DNA from 2 places in the Streptomyces kunmingensis genome. Region 2 is predicted to be linked to the other one. Evidence: riboswitches for the same ligand, from Rfam matches in the RefSeq annotation. Region 2 holds a riboswitch; the other holds the start of a gene.
What was found. A riboswitch is a leader RNA that binds a small molecule or an ion and turns the genes downstream of it on or off. The one in region 2 is predicted to bind thiamine pyrophosphate.
Positions count from the first base shown of each region.

Region 1: it holds a riboswitch for thiamine pyrophosphate, as region 2 does, so the genes downstream of both, thiO (glycine oxidase ThiO) here and ABD366_RS05955 (purine-cytosine permease family protein) in region 2, are expected to answer to the same signal.

Region 1 is NZ_BAAATS010000001.1:23,940-31,056, forward strand. Features, by position in the region: gene ABD366_RS00115 (deoxyribonuclease IV) at 1-522, opposite strand, end outside; gene pknB (Stk1 family PASTA domain-containing Ser/Thr kinase) at 1,022-2,941, opposite strand; gene ABD366_RS00125 (thiazole synthase) at 3,025-3,819, opposite strand; gene thiS (sulfur carrier protein ThiS) at 3,827-4,027, opposite strand; gene thiO (glycine oxidase ThiO) at 4,024-5,217, opposite strand; TPP riboswitch at 5,215-5,327, opposite strand; gene ABD366_RS00140 (NAD(P)/FAD-dependent oxidoreductase) at 5,490-6,722, shown strand; gene ABD366_RS00145 (Rv2175c family DNA-binding protein) at 6,799-7,117, shown strand, end outside.
Region 2 is NZ_BAAATS010000005.1:160,029-167,145, reverse strand. Features, by position in the region: gene ABD366_RS05975 (GlsB/YeaQ/YmgE family stress response membrane protein) at 1-132, shown strand, start outside; gene ABD366_RS05970 (alanine--tRNA ligase-related protein) at 396-1,568, shown strand; gene ABD366_RS05965 (DUF4097 family beta strand repeat-containing protein) at 1,585-2,271, opposite strand; gene ABD366_RS05960 (aspartate/glutamate racemase family protein) at 2,602-3,330, opposite strand; TPP riboswitch at 3,438-3,538, shown strand; gene ABD366_RS05955 (purine-cytosine permease family protein) at 3,530-4,966, shown strand; gene ABD366_RS05950 (class I SAM-dependent methyltransferase) at 5,035-5,922, shown strand; gene ABD366_RS05945 (response regulator transcription factor) at 5,981-6,703, shown strand; gene ABD366_RS05940 (sensor histidine kinase) at 6,690-7,117, shown strand, end outside.

The DNA.
Region 1 (7,117 bases), on a different contig from region 2:
CAGGGCGTCGAAGTACGGGCCGAAGTCCCAGGTGCGTGAGCAGAGGGACGCGCCCTGGCCCGCGGTCGACTCCAGGAGGAGGAAGGGGTCGTCGTCGTGGGTCAGCTCGTCCAGGAGCGGGAGCAGGTGCTCGCGGACCTGGGCCAGGGCCACGGAACGGTCGCGGCCGCCGGTGGCCGAGCCCGTGTGCACGACTACGCCGAGGGCGCCGATGGCGCGGGCGCGGCGGAGGCTGTGCCGCATCGACACGACGCTTTTCTCCACGGTGGCTTCGGTGTGCGAGCCGAAGTTGATCAGGTACGGGGCGTGGACGTAGGCCGGGATGCCGTCGGCTGCGCAGGCGGCGCGGAACGTCTCGTCCTGCTGGGGGTTGCCGGGGGGAGTGGCCCAGCCGCGCGGGTTGGCCACGAAGACCTGGACGGTCTCGGCCTGGACGTCCTGGGCGTACGCGAGCCCTACGGAGGCCAGGCCGCCGGCTACGGGGACGTGGCCGCCGATGGGGTTGCGGGTGTTGCTGTTCACTCGGTCAAGAGTGCCATGGGTGTTTGGGTGTGCTGTGAAGGGAGGGTGGCTGGTTGCGGTTTCGTTGGCGGCTATGCGTTTTGCTGTGGCAGGTGTGTGGGTGGGTGCGGGGGCGGTCGGGGTATGTCCGTGCTCGCCATCTCGATGTCATTGCTGCTTGCTTCGGCCGCCGTGGCCAGGGGCAGAGGTGCTGCGCGCGGACATACCCCGACCGCCCCCTCCCGCCGTCGGATACCTGTCCCATTCGAGCCCGTCCGGCTGTGCCGACCCAGCCCCTCCGGCGGTTCCCGATCAAGCCCCTCCGGCGATTGAGGAGCGGGGTCCGGGGCAGAGCCCCGGGGCTCCGCCCCAGCGCGGAGCGCGTGGCAATCCCCCCACTCCGGCTGTGGCCGATCAAGCCCCTCCGGCGATTGAGGAGCGGGGGCTGGGGCGGAGCCCCGGGGCCGGGCGCGAGTGCCGGGTGCACGAATCGTCTCCGGCCCCTCCGGCGAAGGAGCTGTCAGCGGATGGTGATTTTGATCGTGGAGCCCTTGGGGGCCTCCTCGCCGGCCTCCACGGACTGACTCCGCACCGTGTCACCGAAGAGCCCGAGAATCCCCCGCTCCTCGTCCACCTCGAACCCCGCACCTTCAAGCTTGTCGTGCGCGTCATCGACACTCATGCCCGTGACGTCAGGCACCTCGACCATCGGAGGCCCCTTGGAGATCGTCAGGGTCACCGTGTCGCCCTCGGAGAGCTGACCCTCGCTGGGGGACTGACGGGCCACGTCACCCTTGTCCTCGTCGGAAGTCACCCGAGCCGTGGCGATCTCCGCCTCGAGACCGGCCTCCTCCAGCTCGGCCACGGCGTCGTCCTCGGACTCGCCCGTGACGTCGGGGACGTCGACCGGCGGGCCCTTGGAGACGACCAGGGCGACCGCGGAACCGGAGGTCCGGGTCGAGCCCGCCTCCGGGTCCGTGCTGATCACGGCGCCCTTGGCGATGTCCTCGCTGAACTTCTTGGTGACCATGCCCGGCGCCAGACCCCGGTTCTCGAGGTCGCTCTTCGCCGTCGCGAGACGCGTGCCCTCCAGGTCGGGGACCTTGACCGTCTTCGGGCCCTTGGACACCGTCAGGTTCACCGTCCCGTCGTCACGGATACGGGCGTTGGCCTCCGGGTCCGTGGCCATGACGGTGCCGCGCTTGTACGCGTCGCTGTACTTGTACGTGGTCTTGCCGCCGGCTCGCAGGCCCGCCTCGTCCAGGCGCTGCTTCGCCTGGGCCTCGGTCTTGGCCAGCAGGGGCGGGACCTTGGTGAACTGGCCCGAGTTGATGTACCAGACGCCCGCGCCGACCCCGAGGACCAAGAGGAGCGCCGCGATGATGGCGAACGTGCCGCGGCGCGGCCTGCCGCCCCTGCGGCGTGCGGGTGCCGGGGGTGACGGAGGCGGACTCTCCAGGCGGCTCGTGCGGTGGAAACCGTCCTCCTCCGCGGGCAGCGGCAACTGCACCGCGCGCGGGAGCACACTCGTACGGTCGTCCGCACCCGCGTGCTCCGCGTCCCGCGCCTGCGGCGGCGCCGTGTCCAGCTCAGCCTCGGTCAGCGCGGAACGCGCTTCGCGGACGTGGGCGAGGAGGGCCACCGCGTCGTGCGGGCGGACCTGCGGGTTGCGCGCCGTGGCCGACGCGACCAGGTTGTCGATCGCGGGGGGCAGGCCGGGTACGGCCGTGGAAGGCGGGGGGACGTCCTCGTTCAGATGCTTGTAGAGGATCTGGGCCGGGGTGTCGCCGGAGTGCGGCTTGCCGCCGGTCAGCATCTCGTAGAGGACCACCCCGCACGCGTAGACGTCCACGCCGGGCGTCGCCGTACCGTCCTCTATCTGCTCCGGCGCCAGGTACGAGACCGTGCCGAGGAGTGTCCCGGTGGTGTTCGTGACGGTGTCCACCGCCCGGACCAGCCCGAAGTCCGCCACCTTCACCCGGCCGTCGTCCCCTATCAGGACGTTCTCCGGCTTCATGTCGCGGTGCACGAAGCCCGCACGGTGCGCCGCCCCGAGCGCGGCGAGCACCGGCTCCAGGATGTCCAGCGCCGCACGGGGCTTGAGCGCACCACGGTCCCGCAGGACGTCGCGGAGCGTGCAGCCCGCGATGTACTCCATCGCCAGATAGACGTACGCGCCCTCGGCGCCCTGGTCGTAGACGCCCACGACGTTCGGGTGGTCGAGGCGGGCCACCGACTTGGCCTCGCGGATGAAACGCTCGACGAACGTCGCGTCCGTGGCCAGCGAGGGGTGCATCACCTTGAGCGCGAGCACGCGGTCGAGGCGGGTGTCCACGGCCCGGTAGACCGTGGCCATCCCGCCGACCGCGATGCGTGCGTCGACGCGGTACCGGCCGTCGAGCACATGCCCGAGCAACGGGTCCTGAAGGGTCGTGTCCACGCTGGTGAGTGTACGAGGAGTGACTGACAGGCCCCCTGCCCGCTGCGGGACCGGGCCCGTACTGCAGCAGAGCTGTGACCCTGTCAGAAGGCCGGGCGCTCCGGGTCGAGGTGGGCGCGGCCCTGGGTGGGTGAGGAGGCCTCCGCGAAGTGCCGCTTGGGGATGCGGCCCGCCCGGAACGCGAGCCGGCCCGCCTCCACCGCGTGCCGCATGCCCTCGGCCATGAGCACCGGCTCCTGCGCGCGGGTCACCGCAGAGGCGAGCATCACACCCGCGCAGCCCAGCTCCATGGCGAGTGCCACGTCGGAGGCCGTGCCCGCGCCCGCGTCCAGGATCACCGGCACGCGCGCGTGCTCGGTGATCAGCTGGAAGTTGTGCGGGTTGCGGATGCCGAGCCCGGAGCCGATGGGGGAGCCGAGCGGCATGATCGCCGCGCAGCCCACGTCCTCCAGCTTGCGGGCGAGCACCGGGTCGTCGTTCGTGTAGGGGAGGACCGTGAAGCCGTCGTCGACCAGGGTCTCGGCGGCGTCCAGAGTCTCGATCGGGTCGGGCAGCAGGGTGCGCTCATCGGCGATGACCTCGAGTTTGACCAGGTTCGTGCCGAGCGCCTCGCGCGCGAGGCGGGCCGTGAGGACCGCCTCGCCGGCGGTGAAGCAGCCCGCCGTGTTCGGCAGGACCTGTATGTCGAGTTTTTCCAGGACGGACAGGACGGAGCCGTGCACGGTCGCGTTCACGCGGCGCATCGCCACTGTGGTGAGTTCGGTGCCGGAAGCGGTCAGGGCGCGTTCCAGGATGTCGAGGCTCGGGGCGCCTCCCGTGCCCATGATCAGGCGCGAGGAGTACGTGGTGTCCCCGAGGACGAAAGCGTCGTCGGCCATGGACGAGTCAGCCTCCTTGTACGGCTGTGAGGACCTCGACGCGGTCCCCCTCGCGGAGCGCGGTCGCGGCCCACTGGGTGCGCGGGACGACGGTCTCGTTGAGGGCGGCGGCGACGCCGGAGTGCGCTGTGGTGAGCGTGGTGACGAGGGCTTCGAGGGTGAGGTCGGCGGTCACCGCGCGCGGCTCACCGTTGAGCGATACGTTCATGCGGGCTGCTCCATGGAGACGTCACTGAGGGCGCCGGGCCCTTGGCCGGAGAACCGCCCGGGGGTGAACGGGCGAGCTTCCTCCGGGAGTTCGCCGGTGGTCAGGACCTGCGCCATGGCGTCCCCGGTGACCGGCGTGAGCAGCACGCCGTTGCGGTGGTGGCCGGTGGCCAGGAGGAGGCCGGGCAGGGCCGTCGGGCCGAGCAGCGGCGCGTTGTCCGGCGAGCCGGGGCGCAGACCCGCGCAGGTCTCGGTCAGGGGCAGTTCCGTGATGCCGGGGACGAGTTCGTGCGCATCCCTCAGAAGCTCGTAGACCCCGCCCGCCGTGACCGTCGTGTCCCAGCCGAGCTCCTCGCTGGTCGCGCCCACGACGAGCTCGCCGCTGACGCGCGGCACCAGGTAGAGGTGGCTGCCGCGGACGACCGCGCGGACCGTGCGGCTGAGGAACGGCGCGTACCGAGGGGGCACGGTCAGCCGCAGGACCTGGCCCTTGACCGGGCGGACGGGCGGCCGTACCTCGTCCGGCACCCCCGCGAGCCGCCCGCTGTGGCTGCCCGCCGCGAGCACGGTCTGCCCGGCCGCGAGCTCGTCGCCCCCGCTCAGCAGGACGCCGCGCGCCCGGTCCCGTACGACAGAGAGCCGCTCGGCCCGCGACCGGTGGAAGACCACGCCCGCACGCTCGCAGGCCGTCACAAGGGCGTCCGCGAGCCTTCTCGGGTCGATCTGGTGGTCACCGTCGACCCGCAGGCCCCCGCGTACGCCCGGCGCGAGCATCGGCTCCAGACGGCGGCAGTCGCGGCCCGACAGCCACTCGGACTCCAGACCCGACTTCCTTTGCAGCGCGTGCAGTTCACGCAGGTGCGCCCGGTCGTCCGCGTCCAGCGCGACCGCCAGCGTGCCGCACGCGCGGTAGCCGAGATCCTTGCCGCTGGCCTCGGACAGCTCGGCCGCGAACTGCGGATAGCGGCGCGCGGACTCGACATTGAGACTCAGCAGCGTCTGCTCGCCGTAGTGCAGTTCGGTGACGGCGGCCAGCATGCCGGCCGCCACCTGGGCGGCACCGCCGCCCGGTTCGGGGTCCACGACCGCGACGGACAGACCGCGCTGCGCGGCCCGCCAGGCGGTGACCAGACCGATGATGCCGCCACCGACGACCAGTACGTCGGTGGCTTCGGGTGGAGTACGCGACATGGGCGTCCAGCCCCTCCCTTCGCCGGCATGACCCGGATCAGGTTCGTACGGTCGGAGGCCGCCCAGCCTCCCTCTCAGCCCGCTGCGTACGGGCTCCCGCGAGTGCTTTACGCCGTCACCCTAACTCCTGCGCACGACCCTCAGTAAGTACGGCCGCCAGTGGCAGGCAGGGCCGCTTGATCGCTAAACCGGTGACACGTGTGCAGGACGTCACGGCCCGGGAGTGGTCCGCGTCGCTGACTGACGCAAGATCAAGTGCCTAAGGTGATCCGGTGAGCGAGCAGCGGAGCGGCAACGGGACACCTCAGGGACAGCGGCACGTCGTCGTCGTCGGCGCGGGCATGGCCGGCGTGCAGACGGCCGTGGCCCTGCGTGAACAGGGCTTTCCCGGCAGGGTCACGCTGATCGGCGCGGAGCCGCACCGGCCCTACGACCGGCCGCCGCTGTCCAAGGCCGTCCTGCTCGGCAAGGCCGACGGCTCGGCCTTCGACGTGGACTTCGAGGCGCTCGGCGTCACTCTGGAGCTGGGCCGGGAGGTCACGGGGCTGCGGCCCGGCGACCACGAACTGGACACGGCCACGGGCCCGGTCGCCTACGACGTCCTGGTCGTCGCCACCGGCGCCGAACCGGTCCGGCTGCCGGGCGCGGAGAGCGTCCCCGGCGTACATCTGCTGCGCACCCTGGACGACGCCGAGCGGCTGCGGCCCGTCCTCGCCGAGCAGCGTGACGTGGTGGTCGTGGGCGCCGGGTGGATCGGCGCCGAGTTCGCCACCGCCGCCCGCGAGGCCGGCTGCCGGGTCACTGTCGTGGAGGCGGCCGAGCGGCCGCTGGCCGGGGCACTGCCCGCCGAGGTCGCCGCCCCCATGGCGGCCTGGTACGCGGACGCGGGAGCCCGACTGCGCACCCGCGCGCGCGTGGAGAGCGTCGAGCCGGGCTTCGTCACTCTGGACGACGGGACGCGGCTGCCCGCCGGAGCCGTCGTCATCGGCATCGGCGCCCGCCCGGCCACGGGCTGGCTGGCCGGCTCCGGCATCGAGCTGGGTGTCCACCGCGAAGTGGTGGCCGACGCGGGCCTGCGGACCTCCGTGCCGGACGTGTACGCCGTCGGGGACTGCTCCTCGTTCCCTTCGGGGCGCTACGGCGAGCGTCTGCTGGTCCACCACTGGGACAACGCCCTACAGGGGCCGCGCACCGTCGCGGCGAACATCATCGGTGAGACACCGGCGGTGTACGACCCGGTGCCCTACTTCTGGTCCGAGCAGTTCGGCCGATTCGTGCAGTACGCGGGCCATCACGGCGCCGCCGACACGACGGTGTGGCGCGGCGACCCGGCCGGCGCGGCCTGGTCGGTGTGCTGGCTGCGCGAGGGCGCTCTGGTCGGCGTGCTGGCGGTCGGCAAACCCCGCGATCTGGCCCAGGGCCGCAAGCTCATCGAGGCGGGCACCGTCCTGGACCCGGACCGCCTGGCCGATCCGGCCCAGCCCCTGAAATCCGCCGTGGCGTGACCGCCACCGGGCACGGAAACACCTGGTCAGCCCGCCCCGACTTCCGACTGTCAGTGCGGGATGGCACGCTTGTCCCGTGACCGAGATTGACGCAAAGATCGATGCTCTCGTCCCCGACTGGCTCACCCTTCCCGACATCGCCGAGCAGTTCGGCATCGAGGTGACGCGTGTGCGACAGCTGGTGAAGGAGGGCCAGGTGATCGCCGTACGCCGTGGTGAGAACAGGGCGTTGCACGTGCCCGCCGCCTTCATCGACGGCGACAAGATCGTCAAGGGCCTCACCGGCACCTTGACGCTCCTGCGGGACGACGGCTTCAGCGACGCGGAGATGCTGGAGTGGCTCTTCACCCCCGACCCGAGCCTGCCGGGGACGCCCGCGCAGGCCTTGAGCGAGA
Region 2 (7,117 bases):
GTCGGCACGGCCATCGCCGGCGCGTTCGACGTCGCCGACACCAGGGGGATCGACTGGATCGAACTGGCCATCCAGGTGGGGCTCGCGGCGCTGGGTGTCGCCGGGCTCGAGCGGCTCAAGGGCCGCCGCTGACCCCGGGGCCATAAATCAGGTGCGTTCCCGAGCGGGCCCGCGTTACCGTGGGGCGCATGAACGTCACGGGCCTGCGTACCACCGCAACCGCGCGAGCGACCAGCTCGCCGGTTGCCGCCGCCTGACGACTTTCACTTCCCTCGGCGACCGGAGACGGCCCGCCGATGGTTCCGTGGCAGTCCTCCAGCTTCCAGCCCGGTTTCCGACCAGTCGACGGACTCGTGTCCGGTGCCTCCCCGCTCAGCCGCGTAGGAGCCACCACCATGAACACCGACACTGTCACCCGCACGTTCGTCGAGTACTACGAGGAGCGCGGCCACCACCGCATCACCGGCTCGACGCTGATCCCGCCGCCCGGCGACCCCGTCCTCTTCACGACCTCGGGCATGCACCCGCTCACCCCGTACCTGGAGGGGCGGCCGCACGGGCAGGGGCGCCGCCTTGTCAACGTACAGCGCTGTCTGCGCACCACGGACGTGGACGAGGTCGGCGACCCCACGCATCTGACCGTCTTCGAGATGCTCGGCACCTGGTCGCTCGGCGACTACGAAGGCCCGCAAAGCCTCGAATGGGGATACGACCTGCTCACCGAGGGGCTCGGCGTCGACCCGGGGCTGCTCCACGCCACGGTCTTCGGCGGCGACGAACAGGTGGGCCCGGACACGGACTCGCTACGGGTGTGGCAGGGACTCGGGGTCCCGGTGGAACTCACCGTCGAGGACAACTGGTGGTCCAACGGCCCCTTTGGCCCGTGCGGCCCCGATTCGGAGATGTTCCTCTGGACCGGCTGCACGCCGCCGCGATCAACACCCACCCAGGACGAACGCTGGGTCGAGGTGTGGAACCACGTGATGATGCGCCACCGCCGTCTGCCCGACGGTTCGCTCGTCCCCCTGCCGCAGCGCAACGTCGACACCGGGCTCGGCCTGGAGCGGCTGGCCACCCTCCTCCAGGGCAAGAACTCGGTGTTCGAATGTGACGTCTTCACGCCGTGGCGCGACACAGTGCCGGGCCTGTGGCACGTGGACGAACCCTCTTCACGCCTCCTCAGCGACCACCTGCGCTCGGCCATGGTGGTCATCGGGGACGGGGTGCGACCGGGCAACACGGGCCGCGGCTACGTCCTGCGACGCCTGGTGCGCCGCGCCCTCACCGTCCTGTGGTGTGACGACCCCTCGCGTCAACTGGGCGATCTGCAAGGGGAGTTGTACCGGCACACCCTCGGTCACTTCGGTCAGACGACGGACCCCGACGAGGTGCGCCGCGTCCTGCTCGACGAGGAACGCCGGTTCGGCCTGCTCCTCGAGCGCGGCCGGCAGGTGCTCTCCCGTCCGCGTTTCCGGGGCCCGCTCGACGAGGAGGATCTGCACTACCTGCACGACACGCACGGTCTGCCCCGGGACCTGGTGCTGAGCCTGCGGCCCCAGGACTCGTAGCACCGATGTCGACCTGTCAGTCGCGGTCGGCCCGTACGTCGCCGTTCACCGTGGCGAGCGCCATGGTGCGGTCGGGCCGACCGCTGCCGGTGGGGACCGAGATCAGGGGCCGGCCGTGGTCCGTGGTGGCCGTCACCCGGTAGGCGGGGGAGTCGTGGGGGACGGCGACGTCCACGGAGCCGTTGACGGTGCGCCCGGAGATCCGGTGCGGGGCGGTGGCGCAGCCGAGTGTGACGTCGCCGTTGACCGTACGCGCGCGCAGTGCCGACGCGCTTACGTCTGTCGCGTGCACGGAACCGTTCCGGGTCGCGAGCCGCACCGGCGCGCCGCCGTTGCCCGAACCGGCCACCGTCACATCGCCGTTGACGGTGGTCAGGTCCAGGGAGCCGGTCACTCCGGCGACGTCGATGCCGGCGTTGCGGGCGGTGACGGTCACCGCGGTGCCGGCGGGGACCTCGATCTCCGGCATACGCGGGCAGGGTCGGTCGGACCGGTGGTCGGACCCGTCCTCGAACCGGTCGTCGGAGCCGTCCTCGGGCTGGTCGTCGGGCCCGTGGCACGACAGGTCGAGGACCTGGGTGCGGCCGTCCCGGGACCAGTCAGGGGAGACGGCCGGGTCGACGCGGATCCGGTCGCCGTCCGTCGGCCGCAGGCGCAGCCCGTTGTCCGTGGTGATCGTCAGCCGGCGATCCGAGGAGGCCAACTCGGCTCCCTCGAAAGGGGATCGGGGCTGCGGGTCGGAGCTCGTGCACCCCGCGAGGAGAGGGATCGCCGCCATCCCGGCAACCCCGACGGCCAGGTACCGGGCGGATGACTTCATCGCTGCCTTCATGGTGACCGACTGCCCCGTACGGCGCTCCGCTCACACGATCACCGCGGGGTCCCCGCTCTCCGCCCGGACGGCGGAGAGCGGGGCGGCGAGCTCACTGCCGAACCCTCCCGGGAGGGGCTCGGGCCGAACCGCCGTCGCACGAACTCCCCTGAACAGCCGAAATGAAACTGAACAGCGAGGAGGAAACGCAAAAAGGTTGCCTCAGAGCGTGCCGTCGCCCCGTGCGATCCGCACGTCGTCCAGTGCGATCCGCACCGCCGCCTCCGCGTGCAGCCGCGCCGTGGGGAAGACCGCGACAGGACTGTCCTCGGCGCCGATCAGCAGCTCGATCTCGGTACAGCCCAGGACGATGCCCTCGGCGCCCGCCTCGACGAGGTGCGCGATGACCTCCTGATACGCGGCGCGCGAGGCGTCACGGACCACGCCGAGGCACAACTCCTCGTAGATCACCCGGTGGACGAGAGCCCGCCCGGCGTCATCGGGTACGAGCACGTCGAGGCCGCGCTGTTCGAGCCGGCCCCGGTAGAAGTCCTGCTCCATCGTGAACGCGGTGCCCAGCAGGCCGACCCGCTTCATGCCCGCCGCGCGGACCGCGTCGGCCGTCGCGTCGGCCAGGTGGATCAGGGGAACGGCCGTGGCCGCCTGAACCTGGTCGGCGACCTTGTGCATGGTGTTGGTGCACAACAGCATCAGGTCGGCGCCGGCCGCCTCCAGGCGCCGGGCCGCCTCGGCGAGGATCTGACCGGCCTCCGCCCAGCGCCCCTGGACCTGCAATCGCTCGATCTCCGCGAAGTCCACGGAGTAGAGCACGCACTGCGCCGAATGCAGCCCGCCGAGCCGCTCCCGCGTCAGCTCGTTCACCAGCCGGTAGTACTCGGCTGTCGACTCCCAGCTCATTCCGCCGATCAACCCGATGGTCTTCGTCTTCATAAGCGAACTCTACGTCGGACGGTCACCTCATAAGCAAGGCTTATTCCTGGCCCAAGGTGGGGTGCTGTCGGAGCCTGGCGAGGCGGCGGCTAATGTTCGCACCGGTACTGCCCGACACGGGGTGCCCCGCGGCTATGACGGGGCTGAGATCACACCCGTAGAACCTGAACCAGTTAGCACTGGCGGAGGGATGTCAGCGATGTCGATGCCGCACGCTTCCATGGAGCCGCACGCCGCCGAGCGGCGCAGCGAGTCCGCCTTCGACGGACGGATGCCCGCCGCGCCGGGGGACTGGCGGCCCGAGGCGCGAGGGATCGCCCCGGTCCCCGAGAACCACCGGTACGGCGGGGCGGGGCGGCTGTTCACCGTGTGGTTCGCGCCCAACCTGACCATGAGCGGCGTCTTCACCGGCACCGTCGGCATCGCCCTCGGCCTGGACTTCGCCACCGCCCTCGCGGCCGTGGTCCTCGGCACCGTGCTCGGCGCCGTGCCCACCGCGTACCTCGGCACGTGGGGCAGCCGCACCGGAGCCGGTCAACTCCCGCTGGCCCGCCTCGCGTTCGGCCGGGGCGTCGTCGTCCCCGGCACCCTGCAATGGCTGTCGTCGATCGCCTGGGACGCGCTCATCGGCCTGTTCGGCGGCGACGCGCTCGCCCGGCTCTGCGGCTGGCCGTTCTGGCTGGGGGCGCTCGTGATGATGACCGCCCAGGGCGCCCTCGGGGCGCTGGGCTACGAGGCGATCCACCGCCTGCAGAAGTGGATGACGGCCGTCCTGGCGGTCGCGTTCTGCGCCCTGGCGCTGCGCCTCGCGCATGCGGGCGTCACACCCGTGAGCCATGGCGGCGCGCACGGGGCGGACCGCGTCGGGGCCTTCGCCCTGACCACCACCATCGCGCTGAGCCTGGCCGTCTCCTGGGCGCCGTACGCCAGTGACTTCAGCCGCTACCTGCCCCGCGCCACCTCCGCCTCCCGCATGTTCTGGTGCACGCTGGCGGGCGTCGTCGTGTCCTTCACCGCCGTGCAGGCGCTCGGCCTCTGGGGCGCCTCCGTCTTCACCGACCAGACCGCGCACGGTGTCGACACGCTGCTGGGCGGCGGTGTGCTCGGCTCGGCCGGTCTCCTGGCCGTGGCGCTGGCCGCGCTGTGCAGCAACGCGATGAACGACTACAGCGGTTCGCTCGCCCTGCAGGTCATCGGCGCCCGCGTGCCGCGCCCGCTCGCCGCCGGACTTGCCGCACTCCTCGGGTTCCCCCTGGTCCTGTGGATGCACGCCGCCGACACCGCCGCCCGCTTCCAGAACGTGCTCCTGTTCGTCGGGTACTGGATCCCCGGGTTCGTCGCGGTCGTCCTCGTCGACTGGCTGGCCCGCGCCCGCGCGCGCAACGGCACCCCCCTCGACCTCGCCGTCGAACAGTCCCGCCGGCAACCTTTCCTGCCCGCCCTGTTGGCGTTCCTCGCCGCGTTCGCCGCCACGGTCCCGTTCATGAACACGAGCCTCTACGTCGGCCCCGTGGCCGAGGCGCTGCACGGCGCGGATCTCGGCTACTACGTCGCGTTCGTCGTAGGGTTCGGTATCTACGCGCCGATCAGGATGCGGGGGAGCGCGGCGGGCGGCGTTGCGCGTCGAGCCTCCTGAAGCGGGACCTTCTTGCGTTATGGGCAAGATGTTATGCGTCGTGAGCGAGATTGCGTACCGTCGGTCCTATGACGCACCACGTATCCGCAGGTCACCACGGGTCTCACGCCGACACCCGCTCCCACTCCCACGGCTCGGACCCGGGGGACGACCTCGCGCAGATCCTCGACCTCGACGCCGAACTCTTCGCGCCCTACCTGGCCGCGACCACCCGCCGGATCGCGGACCTCTCGAAGGGCGGCGTCCGGCACATCGTGGACCTCGGAGCGGGCACCGGCGCCGGTACCTTCGCGCTCCTCGAGCGGTTCCCCGACGCCCGGGTCACCGCCGTCGACAGTTCGGCCGCGATGCTGGAACAGCTGACGCGGGCCGCTGCCGCCAAGGACGTGGCCGCGCGGGTGCGCCCGCTCCAGGCCGACGCGGGAGCGAGCCTGCCCGGCATCGGCGACGCCGACCTCGTCTGGGCCTCGGCCTCCCTCCACCACCTGGACGACCCGGCCGCCGCCCTGGCCGCCGTCTTCGCCGCGCTGCGTCCCGGCGGACTCCTCGCCGTCGCCGAACTGGACGGGATGCCGCGCTTCCTGCCCGACGACGCCGTGCCGGACCGTGTCGGCCTCGAAGCCCGCTGCCGTGCGGCGCTCGCGGGCCTGCACGCCGAGCAGGTGCCGCACCTGGGATCCGACTGGGCCGCCGCGCTGACAGGGGCCGGCTTCGCCATCGAGCACGAGCGCACTGAAGAGTTGCGCGTGGACGCGGACACGCCGCTGCCCGAGAGCGCCGGACGCTATGCGTATCTCACCCTGCGCCGCATCCGCGAGGCCGTCGACGGACTGGTCGACGCCGCCGACCTCGTAGCGTTCGACGCTCTTCTGGACGGCGGTGCGCAGGATGTACGCCACCGTGCCGACCTCGTCGTGCGCTCGACACGAGAGCTGTACATCGCGCGCCGTCCTTGAAGCTTTCCGGCCATGGCCCCTCCACCGGCCCGCACGCGGCTCGCCTACGATCTGCGGCGTGTGCGCAAATGTCATGGTCGCGGAAGACGACGAGAAGCAGGCCGAGTTGGTCCGCCGCTATCTGGAGCGGGAGGGCCACGCCGTCACCGTCGTTCGCGACGGGCGGCAGGCCATCGAGGAGGTCCGGCACCGCGAACCCGACCTCCTCGTCCTCGATGTGATGATGCCGCGCGCCGACGGCCTGGACGTCGTACGGGTCCTGCGGGCCGAGGCGCGCGAGGTGCCGGTGCTGATGCTGACGGCGCGCAGCACCGAGGACGATCTGCTGCTCGGCCTCGACCTGGGGGCCGACGACTACATGACGAAGCCGTACAGCCCCCGCGAGCTGATGGCGCGGGTGCGCACGTTGCTGCGGCGCACCCGCCGGGGCGGTCTCCCCTCGCCCGGCTCCACGGAGTTCAGGGTCGGCTCGCTGGTCGTCGACCCCGACCGGCACGAGGTGTCGGTGGACGGCGCGCCGGTGGAGTGCACGCCGGGCGAGTTCCGGCTCCTTGCGGCGATGGCGGCCGAACCCGGCCGGGTCTTCAGCAGGCAGCTGCTCCTCGCCGAACTGCACGGATTCGACCGGTACATAGGCGACCGCACGGTCGACGTGCACGTCATGAACCTCCGCAAGAAGATCGAACCCGAACCCCGCCGCCCCGTCCGCCTGCTCACCGTGTTCGGCGTCGGCTACAAGCTGACGGACCCGGCGAAGGGGGCCCGCGATGCGTCGGCGTAGGACGGACGGGGACCACCGGACGAGCCCGCGGACCGGGCGGCCACCGCTGCGCAAGAGCCTGCGCGGAAGGCTGCTCGGAGTCTCCGTCCTGGTCGCCACCTGTTCCGTCGCGGCGACGGCCTGGCTCGCCGTGCAGACCACCTCCGGTGCCATCAAGCAGGAGCAGGGCCAGAACCTCGCCGACGACACCCGGATCTACGACACCCTCCTCGGCTACGCCGCCACGCACTCCCGGTGGGACGGCGTCGACGCGACCGTGCACGAACTGGCCCGCACCACCGGACGGCACATCACCCTCACCACGCAGGCGCGCAGACCGCTCGCCGACTCGGCCGGGCACACCCCGGCGGCCACGCTGCCCGCACAGGCCTCGGCCACCGTCGACCCGCTGTCCGTCGACACGGCGCTCGCCGC